DNA from 3 places in the Enterobacter sp. Taxon_8 genome. Region 3 is predicted to be linked to each of the others. Evidence: predicted binding sites of a transcription regulator. Region 3 holds the regulator's gene; each other region holds the start of a gene.
The links. The regulator sigma-54, encoded in region 3, starts transcription at its own class of promoters, with help from an activator protein. The targets are predictions, from matches to a motif close to GTTGGCACANNTTTCGCTNT.
Positions count from the first base shown of each region.

Region 1: AC4IBF_RS08145 (branched-chain amino acid ABC transporter substrate-binding protein) is a predicted target of sigma-54. The motif match lies at 1,263-1,282, and genes of this name have one in related genera.
Region 2: AC4IBF_RS15655 (amino acid ABC transporter substrate-binding protein) is a predicted target of sigma-54. The motif match lies at 1,729-1,748, and genes of this name have one in related genera.

Region 1 is NZ_CM177989.1:1,717,744-1,722,234, reverse strand. Features, by position in the region: gene AC4IBF_RS08150 (YecA/YgfB family protein) at 360-1,028, opposite strand; gene AC4IBF_RS08145 (branched-chain amino acid ABC transporter substrate-binding protein) at 1,454-2,575, shown strand; gene AC4IBF_RS08140 (ABC transporter permease subunit) at 2,675-3,589, shown strand; gene livM (high-affinity branched-chain amino acid ABC transporter permease LivM) at 3,601-4,491, shown strand, end outside.
Region 2 is NZ_CM177989.1:3,277,775-3,282,265, forward strand. Features, by position in the region: gene corC (CNNM family magnesium/cobalt transport protein CorC) at 1-122, shown strand, start outside; gene lnt (apolipoprotein N-acyltransferase) at 128-1,666, shown strand; gene AC4IBF_RS15655 (amino acid ABC transporter substrate-binding protein) at 2,021-2,926, shown strand; gene gltJ (glutamate/aspartate ABC transporter permease GltJ) at 3,082-3,822, shown strand; gene gltK (glutamate/aspartate ABC transporter permease GltK) at 3,822-4,491, shown strand, end outside.
Region 3 is NZ_CM177989.1:520,068-524,558, forward strand. Features, by position in the region: gene rapZ (RNase adapter RapZ) at 1-503, opposite strand, end outside; gene ptsN (PTS IIA-like nitrogen regulatory protein PtsN) at 549-1,040, opposite strand; gene hpf (ribosome hibernation promoting factor) at 1,123-1,410, opposite strand; gene rpoN (RNA polymerase factor sigma-54) at 1,433-2,866, opposite strand; gene lptB (LPS export ABC transporter ATP-binding protein) at 2,914-3,639, opposite strand; gene lptA (lipopolysaccharide ABC transporter substrate-binding protein LptA) at 3,646-4,200, opposite strand; gene lptC (LPS export ABC transporter periplasmic protein LptC) at 4,169-4,491, opposite strand, start outside.

The DNA.
Region 1 (4,491 bases), 1.2 Mb from region 3:
ACAACCGATAAGATTAATCAAAATATACGCCCGGAGGCCGAACATTAAAACCTTATTTCACAGGAAGGGATAAAGGATTTAATTTATTCAACGCATAAATAAGCGCAAAATAAACATTCATGAATTAAATGAAAAGATAAACACCAGAAAGATATATGACAATACAAGAATACAACTAAGCACTTCGGGGTGTATAGATCAAAGATATTCGATGAGCAACAATAGACATTCAGCTTATTCTCGGTCTGCTACGCCTTGCCATATAAGGGGCCTCGACGGCCCCTTATATCGTTCACAGGTTAAGAACGTATTACCTTCTACTGGTCTTAAGGTGAACGAACCAAAGCCACAAAAATGTTTCAGTGCAAACAGCAGCTCTTAAACTTCTTCCCGCTGCCGCAAGGACACGGATCGTTACGCCCGACCTTCGTGCCGTTCACAATCGGCTTCTTCGCTTCCGGCTGCTGCGGGTTGTTTACCCAGTAATTATACAGGCGCAGCGCCGCAGGCTGGATGCTCTCGATGCTGGCGATATATTCCTCTTCGGACAGTTCATCCAGCTTGTCGCTGTTCTCTTCCGTCCCGTGCAGCGCAATCACATCAAGATCGGCCTTCAGGGCTTCCGGCAAGGCTGACCAGTCCGTCAGAGCCACACCGCGCATGTAGCCATAGCACCACTCTTCCACCACGGTATAACTCTCACCGTCCACATCGTTATAGCCAAACATCGGTTCGAACTGATCCGGGTATTCGCTCAGACGCTCGGCAATATCGTTCATGTGCTTAAAGCAGAGATCGATAAAACGGTTCATCTCACGATCGTTTTTCCAGCGCGGAATGTACTTCTCGCCCCCCCACACCGCCACCAGCCAGGCATCTGGCTCAACGACAACAGGACCGGAAAGCACTGCGGTAAGCATGCCGTCCAGTTCGGACACGTCAATCACGGACGCGTCATCATGACCGTAAGACATTAACGTCTCTTCAAGCCACGCCATTTCGCTTTCATTCAATGGGCCTTCAGTCATCGCTGATACTCCTGCAAAAAAGGAAACGATCCTAACACATATCTCACCCCTCTCCGGGCTGAAGTTTAGGTCTTTATTGCTGCAAAAACGTGCAAACCGTGACCTTTGCACAACTTATGGGCTTTATTGTTAACGATATGTGATCTCCGCTGTAATTTCTTCTCCTCCCCTAAGGCGGCATAACGCGGCGCTCTATACTCAAACATGTCACATGCCCGTCAATGGGTTAACCATTCTGGCAACGTTTTTGCTTAACGTTCTTCGCGCGTCTCTGCGCAGGGAAATCTCGCCGTAATATGCAGGATGCCGTCTGTATCTTGTTCGTTTAGTGCATTTTGTTCTTGCTCGTGTTTCGGATTGGCTGCGCCGTCGGGCGTTCGGGTTTACGCCGTGGTGCAAAAACCTCTTTGCTAAGGAACATAATAATGTCGCTGAAATTTATCAGAACTCCTCTTTCTCTTGTGTTGGCCGGTTGCCTGGTGACGGCGTTTTCCGCCCGGGCAGATATTGTGATTGGCGTGGCCGGGCCGTTCACGGGTCCGAATGCCACCTATGGCGATCAGTACTGGCACGGCGCAACGCAGGCCGCTGAAGACATTAATGCCGCAGGCGGCATTAATGGCGAGAAGATCAAACTGGTTCAGGGGGATGATGCCTGCGAGCCCAAGCAGGCCGTGGCCGTCGCTAACCGTTTAGTTGACCAGGATAAAGTCAACGCCGTGGTCGGCCATTTCTGCTCCTCTTCCACCATGCCCGCCTCCGAGGTGTATAGCGACGCAGGTATTATTGCGATTACCCCCGGCTCCACTAACCCGCTGATTACCGAACGCGGTATGAGCGACATGTTCCGCATGTGCGGCCGCGACGACCAGCAGGGCCAGGTTGCCAGCGACTTCATCATCGACAAGCTGAAAGCCAAGCGCGTGGTGATTATTCACGACAAAGACACCTATGGTCAGGGTCTGGCTGACGCCACCAAAGCGGCGCTGGCGAAACGCGGGGTTCAGGATGTGATGTACGAAGGGTTATCCCGCGGTGAAAAAGACTTTAACGCGCTGGTCACCAAGATCGGCGCGCAAAAACCGGACGTCGTATTCTTCGGTGGCTGTCACCCGGAAGCCGGTCCGCTGGTTCGCCAGATGCGTGAACAGGGCGTGCAGGCCAAATTCTTCTCCGGTGACTGTATCGTCAACGAGGAGATGGTGACCGCGGCGGGCGGCCCGCAGTACACCAACGGCATTTACATGACCTTCGGTAAAGACCCGCGCCTGATCCCGGACGGTAAAGCGGTAATCGAGAAATTCCGCGCCGGTAAATTCGAGCCGGAAGGTTACACCCTTTACTCCTATGCCTCCGTACAGGCCATTGCCGCGGCCTTCAAGGCCACCGGCGGCAAGGACTCTGCCAAAGCCAGCGAGTGGCTGAAGGCCAATTCCGTCGACACGGTGATGGGCAAAAAAGCCTGGGACAGCAAAGGCGATCTGAAAGTGTCTGACTACGTTGTTTACCAGTGGGACGACAAAGGAAAATATAAGGAAGTGCAGTAACGGGACGGAGTCACGCTCAACGTCGGCGGGCCTACCCGTCGGCGCGTAATAAACATCAGGCTGCGCGTCTCGCGCGGCCTATAAAACGAGCGCGCTAAGATGAGTACATTCTTCCTGCAACAGTTAATCAATGGCTTAACGCTGGGTTCCGTCTACGGCCTGATCGCCATCGGCTATACCATGGTGTACGGCATTATCGGCATGATTAATTTCGCCCACGGCGAAGTGTATATGATTTCCGCCTATCTCTGCGCCATTGGCCTGGCGCTGCTCTCGTTCTTCGGACTGCAGTCCTTCCCGCTGCTGATCCTCGGGACGCTGGTGTTCACGATTGTGGTCACCGGGGTGTACGGCTGGACCATCGAGCGTATCGCCTACAAGCCGCTGCGTAACTCCACGCGCCTGGCGCCGCTGATCTCCGCCATCGGGATGTCGCTTATCCTGCAAAACTACGCGCAGCTGAGCCAGGGCCCGCGCCAGCAAGGGGTGCCGACCATGCTGGACGGCGTGATTCGCCTGCATCTGGGCGACGGGTTCGTGCAGATAACCTACACCAAAGTGTTTATTCTGTTGGCCTCGTTTGCCGGCATGCTGGTGCTCACCTGGATAATCAATCGTACCCGGCTGGGGCGAATGTGCCGCGCGGTCCAGCAGGATCGTAAGATGGCCTCCATTCTGGGGATTAACACCGACCGGATTATTTCGCTTGTCTTTGTTATCGGCGCGGCGATGGCGGGCCTGGCGGGGGTACTGATCACCATGAACTACGGCACCTTTGATTTCTACGTCGGGTTCGTGATCGGCATTAAAGCCTTTACGGCGGCGGTACTCGGCGGCATCGGCTCCCTCCCTGGCGCCATGCTCGGTGGCCTTATCCTGGGCGTGGCGGAAGCCCAGTTCTCGGGCATGGTGAACTCGGACTATAAAGACGTCTTCTCGTTCGGCCTGCTGGTCATGATCCTTATTTTCCGTCCCCAGGGACTGCTCGGGCGCCCGGTTGTGGCCAAGGTGTGAAGGAGAGAATGATGACATCACACGGCTTTTCACTTAAACGCTGCATGCTGGACGCGATCTTTTCCGGGCTGGTTGCGCTGATTATCTTCGGTCCCATCGCGGGCGTGGTGCTGGACGGGTACAGCTTTACCTTCGCCGGGCAGCGCCTGGCCTGGATGGTTGGCACCGTAATGCTCGGACGTTTTCTGTTGAGCGCCTTTTTAGGTACCGCCGCGGGCGCCCGTTTCCAGGCACGCTTCGAAGCCGATAGCGCAGGCGTATATGTCCGTCCACCGGAATACAAAAGCCGCATGCGCTGGATTATTCCTCTGGTGATTGCTCTTGCGATTTGCTTTCCGTTTGTTGCCACTAAATATGTGCTGACCGTCGCCATTCTCGGGCTGATCTACGTGCTTCTCGGTCTGGGGCTGAACATCGTCGTGGGTCTGGCCGGTCTGCTGGATCTGGGATATGTCGCGTTCTACGCGATTGGGGCGTACGGTCTGGCGCTGGGGTACCAGTATCTCGGCTTAGGCTTCTGGAGCATGCTGCCGCTGGCGGCGATCATGGCCGCCGCCGCAGGCGCCCTGCTCGGTTTCCCGGTACTGCGCATGCACGGTGACTATCTGGCCATCGTCACCCTCGGGTTCGGGGAGATTATTCGCCTGATACTGAACAACTGGCTGACCTTCACCGGCGGACCCAACGGCGTGTCGGCCCCTCCCCCCACTTTTTTCGGCCTGGAATTTGGACGACGCGCGAAAGAAGGCGGCGTGCCCTTCCACGAATTTTTCCACCTGACCTACAACCCGAACATGAAGTTTATTTTTATCTACGCGGTGCTGTTCCTGGTGGTGATGCTGGTGCTCTACATTAAGCACCGCCTGACGCGAATGCCGATTGGTCGGGCGTGGGAAGCGCTG
Region 2 (4,491 bases), 1.8 Mb from region 3:
GCGGTGAGACCGTTGACATCGACGGTTACCAGTTCAAAGTAGCCATGGCCGACAGCCGACGTATTATACAGGTTCATGTCAGAACGCCGGACGACTCACCGGTGCCAAAACTGGAAGATTAATGTAAATGGCATTTGCCCCATTGCTTGAACGCCAGCGCGTCCGTTTGCTGCTGGCGCTGTTACTCGGAGCCAGCGGTACGCTGGCTTTTTCTCCTTACGATATCTGGCCCGCGGCCATACTCTCCCTGATGGGGCTTCAGGGTCTGACCCTGAACCGTCGTCCGGTACAGGCTGCCGCTATCGGCTACTTCTGGGGACTGGGGCTGTTTGGCTCAGGTATTAACTGGGTCTACGTCAGCATCGCCCAGTTTGGCGGTATGCCTGGCCCGGTAAACGTCTTCCTGGTGGTCCTGCTCGCCGCGTATCTCTCGCTTTATACCGGCCTGTTCGCCGGCATCCTTTCTCGCCTGTGGCCCAAAACCACTTGGCTGCGCGTCGCCATTGCCGCACCGGTGGTCTGGCAAATCACGGAGTTCCTGCGCGGCTGGGTGCTGACCGGCTTCCCGTGGCTGCAGTTCGGCTACAGTCAGATTGACGGCCCGCTCAAGGGCCTGGCGCCGGTCATGGGCGTTGAGGCCATTAACTTCCTGCTGATGGTGGTCAGCGGCCTGCTGGTCCTGGCGCTGGTCACGCGCGGCTGGAAGCCGCTGGTTGTGGCGCTGGTGCTGTTCGCCCTGCCCTTCCCGCTGCGCTATATCCAGTGGTTCACGCCTGAGCCCGCGCGCGCCATGCAGGTTTCCATGGTTCAGGGGAACATCCCGCAGTCCATGAAGTGGGACGAGAAAGAGCTGCTGAACACGCTGAAGATCTACGCCAACGCCACCGAAGAGGTGATGGGTAAATCGCAGCTGATTATCTGGCCGGAGTCTGCCATTCCCGATCTGGAGATCAACCAGCAGCCGTTCCTCAACATGATGAACGACCTGCTGCTCTCGCGTGGCAGCACGCTAATCACCGGGATTGTCGATGCACGTCTGAATCAGCAGAACCGCTACGACACCTACAACACCATCATTACGCTCGGAAAAGACAGCGAATACAGCTACCACTCCACTGACCGGTACAACAAGAACCATCTGGTGCCGTTCGGTGAATTTGTCCCGCTGGAGTCGATTCTGCGCCCGCTGGCCCCGTTCTTCGACCTGCCGATGTCCTCCTTCAGCCGCGGCCCGTACGTACAGCCTCAGCTGCACGCGCACGGCGCAGCCCTGACGGCGGCTATCTGCTACGAAATCATCCTCGGCGAGCAGGTGCGTGATAACTTCCGCCCTGATACAGACTATCTGCTGACCATCTCCAACGATGCCTGGTTTGGTAAGTCTATCGGCCCGTGGCAGCACTTCCAGATGGCACGTATGCGCTCTCTGGAGCTGGCGCGTCCGCTGCTGCGCAGCACCAACAACGGCATCACCGCCGTGATTGGTCCGCAGGGTGAAATCCAGGCGATGATCCCGCAGTTTACCCGAGAGGTGCTGACCACGAATGTCACGCCAACCACAGGCCTGACTCCATATGCGCGCACCGGCAACTGGCCGCTGTGGATCCTGACCGCGCTATTCGGCTTTGGCGCGGTGCTGATGAGCCTGCGCCAGCGTCGTAAATAACCTTCCCTTCTGTTGCCGGGTGGCGGCTACGCCTTACCCGGCAATCCCTCCCAAATCTTAAAACTGGCACGCCTATTGCTTTGTTTATTCAGGTAAACGCAGTTTGGCTTAACGTGCAACTTTGTCGCACCAGCGTAGATCACCGGCAGCACCGTAACGGTGCAACGGGAGATATTTGCCTCTGAATGGTGCGGCGCGCTTCGCAAAAATAAACAATAACGCAGCAAAATCTTTACATTAAGCCAGACTAAATGTTAACAAGCTTGCATAACACTGCACTCGCATTGCGCGAGATATAACAACATCACAATGGGTATCAATGCGTCGCTGGCGCTGATAAAAAAGGAGTTGGGTATGCAATTACGTAAACTGGCCACAGCAATGCTGGTTATGGGAATGTCTGCAGGCGTGGTTCACGCTGAAGATGCGCCTGCAGCAGGCAGTACTCTCGACAAGATTGCCAAAAACGGCGTTATCGTGGTCGGCCACCGTGAATCTTCTGTCCCGTTCTCTTACTACGACAACACGCAAAAAGTCGTGGGCTATTCACAGGATTACTCCAACGCCATCGTTGAAGCCGTGAAGAAAAAGCTGAACAAACCTGACCTGCAGGTGAAGCTGATCCCAATCACTTCACAGAACCGTATTCCACTGCTGCAAAACGGCACCTTTGACTTCGAGTGTGGCTCCACCACTAACAACCTGGAGCGTCAGAAACAGGCTGCTTTCTCTGACACCATCTTTGTCGTGGGTACCCGCCTGCTGACGAAGAAAGGCGGTGAGATCAAAGACTTCGCTGACCTGAAAGGTAAAGCGGTTGTCGTGACCTCCGGTACCACGTCAGAAGTGCTGCTCCACAAGCTGAACGACGAGAAGAAAATGGACATGCGCATCATCAGCGCGAAAGACCATGGCGACTCCTTCCGTACCCTGGAAAGCGGTCGTGCCGTCGCATTTATGATGGATGACGCCCTGCTGGCGGGCGAGCGTGCGAAAGCGAAAAAACCAGACAACTGGGATATCGTCGGTACCGCGCAGTCGAAAGAAGCCTACGGCTGTATGCTGCGTAAAGACGATCCGCAGTTTAAAAAGCTGATCGATGACACCATCGCTCAGGTGCAGACCTCCGGCGAAGCGGAAAAATGGTTCGACAAATGGTTCAAGAACCCGATTCCACCGAAAAACCTGAACATGAATTTTGAACTGTCTGACGACATGAAAGCGCTGTTCAAATCTCCAAATGACAAGGCTCTTAACTAATTAGAACAACAGGGGCGGGATCTCCTGCCCTCTCGATTGTCGGGAAGCATGGACAGACTATACGTTGAGTGGTCGTTCCCCACTCAGCGCGAAAAATGAGCTTCTCACCAATCTTCGAGGGTAGCGCTGCTACCCTTTTTTTTCTGGAGTTTATTATGTCAATCGACTGGAACTGGGGCATATTCCTGCAACAAGCCCCGTTCGGCAACACCACCTATCTTGGCTGGCTGTGGAGCGGCTTTCAGGTCACCGTGGCATTATCGATAACGGCGTGGATTATCGCGTTTCTTGTCGGTTCTTTGTTCGGTATTCTGCGCACCGTCCCTAACCGCTTTCTTTCAACACTTGGCACCCTGTATGTGGAACTGTTCCGTAACGTTCCGCTGATCGTGCAATTCTTTACCTGGTATCTGGTTATCCCGGAACTGCTGCCGGAAAATATTGGCATGTGGTTCAAGTCGGAACTGGATCCGAACGTGCAGTTTTTTGTCTCCTCCATGATGTGTCTGGGGCTGTTTACCGCTGCGCGCGTTTGCGAGCAGGTGCGTGCCGCCATTCAGTCATTGCCGCGCGGACAAAAAAATGCGGGCCTGGCGATGGGCCTGACGCTGCCCCAAACCTACCGCTACGTGCTGCTGCCAAACGCCTACCGCGTTATCGTTCCACCGATGACCTCAGAGATGATGAACCTGGTGAAAAACTCGGCCATCGCCTCGACTATCGGCCTGGTCGATATGGCCGCGCAGGCGGGCAAACTGCTGGATTACTCCGCTCACGCGTGGGAATCCTTCACCGCGATCACGCTCGCGTATGTTCTGATTAACGCTTTCATCATGCTGGTGATGAACCTGGTTGAACGCAAAATTCGCCTGCCGGGCAACATGGGGGGCAAATAATGTACGAATTTGACTGGAGTTCTGTCGTTCCATCCATGCCTTACCTGCTTGATGGACTGATGATTACCTTAAAAATCACCGTCATTGCCATCATCGTCGGTATCGTCTGGGGCACCCTGCTGGCCGTCATGCGCCTGTCGAGCTTTAAGCCGCTCGCATGGTTTGCAACCGCCTACGTTAACGTGTTCCGTTCCATCCCGCTGGTGATGGTGCTGTTGTGGTTTTACCTGATTGTGCCCGGCTTCCTGCAAAACGTGCTGGGGCTGTCGCCGAAAACCGATATCCGTCTGATCTCCGCCATGGTGGCGTTCTCAATGTTTGAGGCCGCTTACTACTCTGAGATTATCCGAGCGGGCATTCAGAGTATCTCCCGTGGGCAATCCAGCGCCGCGCTGGCCCTGGGGATGACGCACTGGCAGTCCATGCAGCTCATTATTCTGCCGCAGGCGTTTCGCGCCATGGTTCCGCTCCTGCTTACCCAGGGTATCGTGTTGTTCCAGGATACCTCGCTGGTCTACGTTCTGAGTCTGGCAGACTTTTTCCGTACCGCGTCAACCATCGGCGAACGTGATGGTACGCAGGTTGAGATGGTGCTCTTTGCGGGTGCGGTCTATTTTGTGATTAGTTTAAGCGCGTCGCTGTTGGTCAGCTGGCTGAAGAAAAGGACGG
Region 3 (4,491 bases):
CCAAAGGATTCGAACACCATCGTCAGTTCACGCTCGCGTTTACCCAATAACCGGGTGCGCAGCATTTCTGCCAGCTCGTGAACGGACATCTCAGAGGTGTCGACAATCAGGTCGGCACGAGAACGCAGCGGCTCCAGCAGGTCGCTCTCTTCATCGATAGCACTCTCCAGAGAGAGGTTCTTACTGGAAAGCGGGTGCAAGCGACGGGTATCGCTGTAGCGACGGATTAGCGTATTGCGGTCTGCATCAAGGAACAGCAGCTGAGGCGAGAACGTGTCAGGCAGGTTGCTCATTGCCTGTTCGAAGATCTCTGGCGATTCAGGCATGTTACGGACGTCGATACTGACGGCTGCAGAGGTTTGTCTCTCCGCCAGCGTGCGGGCCAGATCGGGCAACAACACGACCGGCAGGTTATCGACGCAGTAAAAACCCATGTCTTCCAGCGCGCGCAGAGCAACGGATTTCCCCGACCCTGAACGGCCACTGACAATCATCAGCACCATGTTCCGTTTCTCCTCAGGACAACAGATGTGAAGGCCATCTCCTGGTTATGCATCATCCTGATTGCCTTCTGCTTCAGTGATAATTTGGTAGAGCTCTTCATCACTTTGGGCCGAGCGCAGTCGACGGCAAATGGTTTTATCGGCCAGACGTTTTGCGACCAGCGACAGCGTATGCAGGTGGGTTTTCGTCTGATCGGCAGGCACCAGCAGCGCGAAAAGGAGATCGACGGGCTGGTTATCAATGGCATCGAAGGCGATGGGTGTTTCAAGCTGCACAAACACACCAACGGCACGCAGGGTATCCTCTTCCAGTTTGCCGTGTGGGATCGCGATGCCGTTGCCGATACCGGTACTGCCCATTTTTTCACGGGTCAGAATCGCTTCGAACACCACCTGCGGCGGCAGGCCCAGCTGTTTAGCAGCCAGTTCACTGATGATCTCCAGCGCACGTTTTTTGCTCTGGCAGTGAACCGCACTGCGGGTACATTCCTGGTTAAGGACATTGCTCAGTTGAAGAGCGGAATCGTTGTTCATCATAATTTCACCTAAGCGCTAACTGTACAAATGGCCTGTTGTGTTTCACAACAGGCCGTCCTGCACCCGTTAACTGCCCGGACAATTAGTGTTGTTTCAGTTTATCTTTATGTTTATTGAGCTGTCGCGCAAGCTTATCAATCAAGCCGTCGATAGCAGCGTACATGTCTTGCCCTTCCGCACTGGCATGCAGTTCACCCCCGTTAACATGCAGGGTGGCATCCGAGATATGAGTCACTTTCTCCACTTTCAACACAATATAGACCTGATTGATCCTTTCGAAATACTGCTCGAGTTTTGCAAACTTCGCGTTCACGAATTCGCGTAAAGCCTCAGTAATTTCGACGTTTTGTCCAGTGATGTTGAGCTGCATAGTGTCTTCCTTATCGGTTGTGTCAGACCAGCTGTTTACGCTGGTTGGACGGCGGAATGGATAAAGACTCTCGATACTTCGCAACAGTACGACGTGCCACCATAATACCCTGATCGGACAGCATGGTGGTTAACTTACTGTCGCTTAGCGGCTTCGCGGGGTTCTCCGCGGCGATCAACTTCTTCACCAGGGCACGAATGGCCGTTGACGACGCTTCGCCGCCGCCCTCGGTATTCACATGGCTGGAGAAGAAATACTTAAGCTCAAAAATACCGCGTGGACTGTGCAGATACTTCTGCGTGGTGACACGGGAAATGGTTGATTCATGCATCTCGACGGCCTGGGCGATATCCGCCAGCACCATCGGTTTCATATACTCTTCGCCCTGCTCAAAGAAAGCCTGCTGCTGTTCGACAATACAGCGGCTGACGCGTAGCAGCGTATCATTTCGGCTCTCAAGACTTTTGATCAGCCATCGCGCTTCCTGAAGATTGCTACGAATATATTGATTGTCGGAGTCGTTACGCACGCTGGTGCACATGGAGGCATACTGCTGGTTGATTTGCAGGCGAGGGATGCTGTCTGAATTCAGTTCAACGACCCAGCGGCCATTGTGTTTTCTGACCAGCACGTCCGGAATAACGTACTCAGGCTCGCTGGTCTGGATTGACTGTCCCGGGCGTGGATCGAGTGACTGGATCAGATTCACCGCTTCTTTCAGCACATCTTCTTTCAGGCGCGTGACGCGCATCAGGGTGCGGAAATCGTGGTTCGCCAGCAGATCCAGGTGATCGCTGATGATCACGCGCGCCTCGTCGAGCCATGGCGTCTCTTTGCTGAACTGAGAAAGCTGGATTAGCAGGCAGTCGCGCAGATCTTTTGCGGCTACGCCTACCGGATCGAAACGCTGGATGCGCTTCAGAACGGCTTCAACTTCCTCAAGCTCTATCTCTTCGTCGCCCATGCTTTCCAGAATATCGTCAAGCGTGACGGTCAAATAGCCGGTGTCGTCAACGGCATCGACAATTGAGGTGGCAATCGCGCGGTCGGTATCGGAGAAGGGAGTGAGTTCCACCTGCCACATCAGGTAATCCTGCAGCGACTGAGTGGTTTCTCCCTGATAGACCGGTAGCTCATCATCCTGGTAGTCCGCACGCGTACCGGAAGGCGTTCCGGCGGTGTAGATTTCATCCCAGCTGGCATCCAGCGGAAGCTCGTCGGGCATCTCTTTTTGTTCGAGTGCGTCGGCGGTATCAAGCGCTTCAGTGTCCTGTGACTGCTGAGTATCTACCTCGTCATGAAGATCGGTTTGTTCCAGCAGGGGGTTGCTGTCCAGCGCCTGCTGGAGCTCCTGCTGAAGTTCTAACGTGGACAGTTGCAACAGGCGAATTGCCTGCTGTAGCTGCGGCGTCATCGCCAGTTGTTGGCTGAGCCTTAATTGCAAACCTTGCTTCATGTTCAGAGCATTTTTCTCCGGTTCGGCGTTACGTTACCTCTACCCTATCAGAGTCTGAAGTCTTCCCCAAGATAGACGCGCTTAACATGATCGTCTTCGAGGATCTGCTGCGGCGTACCGTGGGCGATCAGATTGCCCTGGCTCACAATATACGCGCGTTCACATACGGCCAGCGTTTCTCGGACGTTGTGGTCGGTGATCAGTACGCCAAGCCCGCTGTCGCGCAAGTGTTCAATGATACGTTTAATGTCGATAACCGAGATCGGGTCAACACCCGCAAATGGTTCATCCAGAAGGATAAATTTAGGGTTTGCGGCCAGCGCACGCGCGATCTCAACGCGACGACGTTCGCCCCCGGAGAGTGCCTGACCGAGGCTGTCGCGCAGATGCTCAATGTGGAACTCTTCCATCAGCTCGTTGGCACGATCCTGACGCTGTTCGCTGGTCAGATCGTTACGAATTTGCAGGACCGCCATCAGGTTGTCGTAAACGCTAAGACGACGGAAAATGGAGGCTTCCTGCGGCAGATAGCCGATCCCGCGACGCGCGCGCGCGTGAAGCGGCAGAAGACTGATGTCTTCATCGTCAATGATTATGTTGCCGGCATCGCGCGGCACAATGCCAACGACCATGTAGAAGGTTGTCGTTTTACCCGCACCGTTAGGGCCAAGCAGCCCCACGATTTCGCCAGAGTTGACGGTCAAACTGACATCTTCTACGACACGGCGGCCCTTATAGGCCTTCGCGAGGTTTTTTGCAGTTAATGTTGCCATAACGGATTAGTTACTCTTCTTCTGTGCCGGGGCCTGGCCCTTGCCTTTGTCCTGCAGCTGCGACGGAACCAGTACGGTCGTGACGCGTTTACCTTTCTCGCTGGAGGCCTGCATTTTTTGCTCTTTCACCAGATAGGTGATTTGGTCGCCGGTAATGTTGCTGTCCAGCTGTTCCAGATACGCGTTTCCGGTCAGGATTACCAGGTCCTTCGCCAGCTCGTAGTGCATATGCGAGGCGCGGCCTTTTACCGGCTTGCCATTGTCCTGCATCTGGTAGAAGGTTGCCGGGTTGCCGTAACCATCAATGATCTCTTTGCCCTGCTCGCCACCCGGACGGGTCACGACCACTTTGTCAGCGTTAATTTTGATGGTGCCCTGGGTCATGACGACGTTACCCGTGAAGGTGACGACGTTACCCTGCATATCGAGAGACTGGGTGTCGGACTCGATATGAATCGGCTGGTCGGTATCGCCCGTTACAGCAAGCGCGGGGAGACTGGTCACCAGCATCGCGCTGGCGATAATTACTTTAAGGCTGAGTTTGTTTGTTTTGAATTTCATAGGAGGTTCTAACCTTTTCAATCAGCTCGGCGTTCTTGCTGCGTAAGTTCCCGCGCATTCTCAAACCGCTGGAATTAAATGTTGTGCCATACAGTGTGACCAGATCCTGCGACGTCACGTCCTGGGTTACCAGGTTGATCTGGGCATTATCCGTCGTAATTTTTCGCAGTTGCGAGTCAGCGGTCAGGGCGTTGACTTCAACGTGGCCGTACAGATAAAGCATACGGTCATTTGTCAGTTTGGCCCGATCTGACTTAATTGACCACGTCGGCACTTTGTCTTTATCGAATG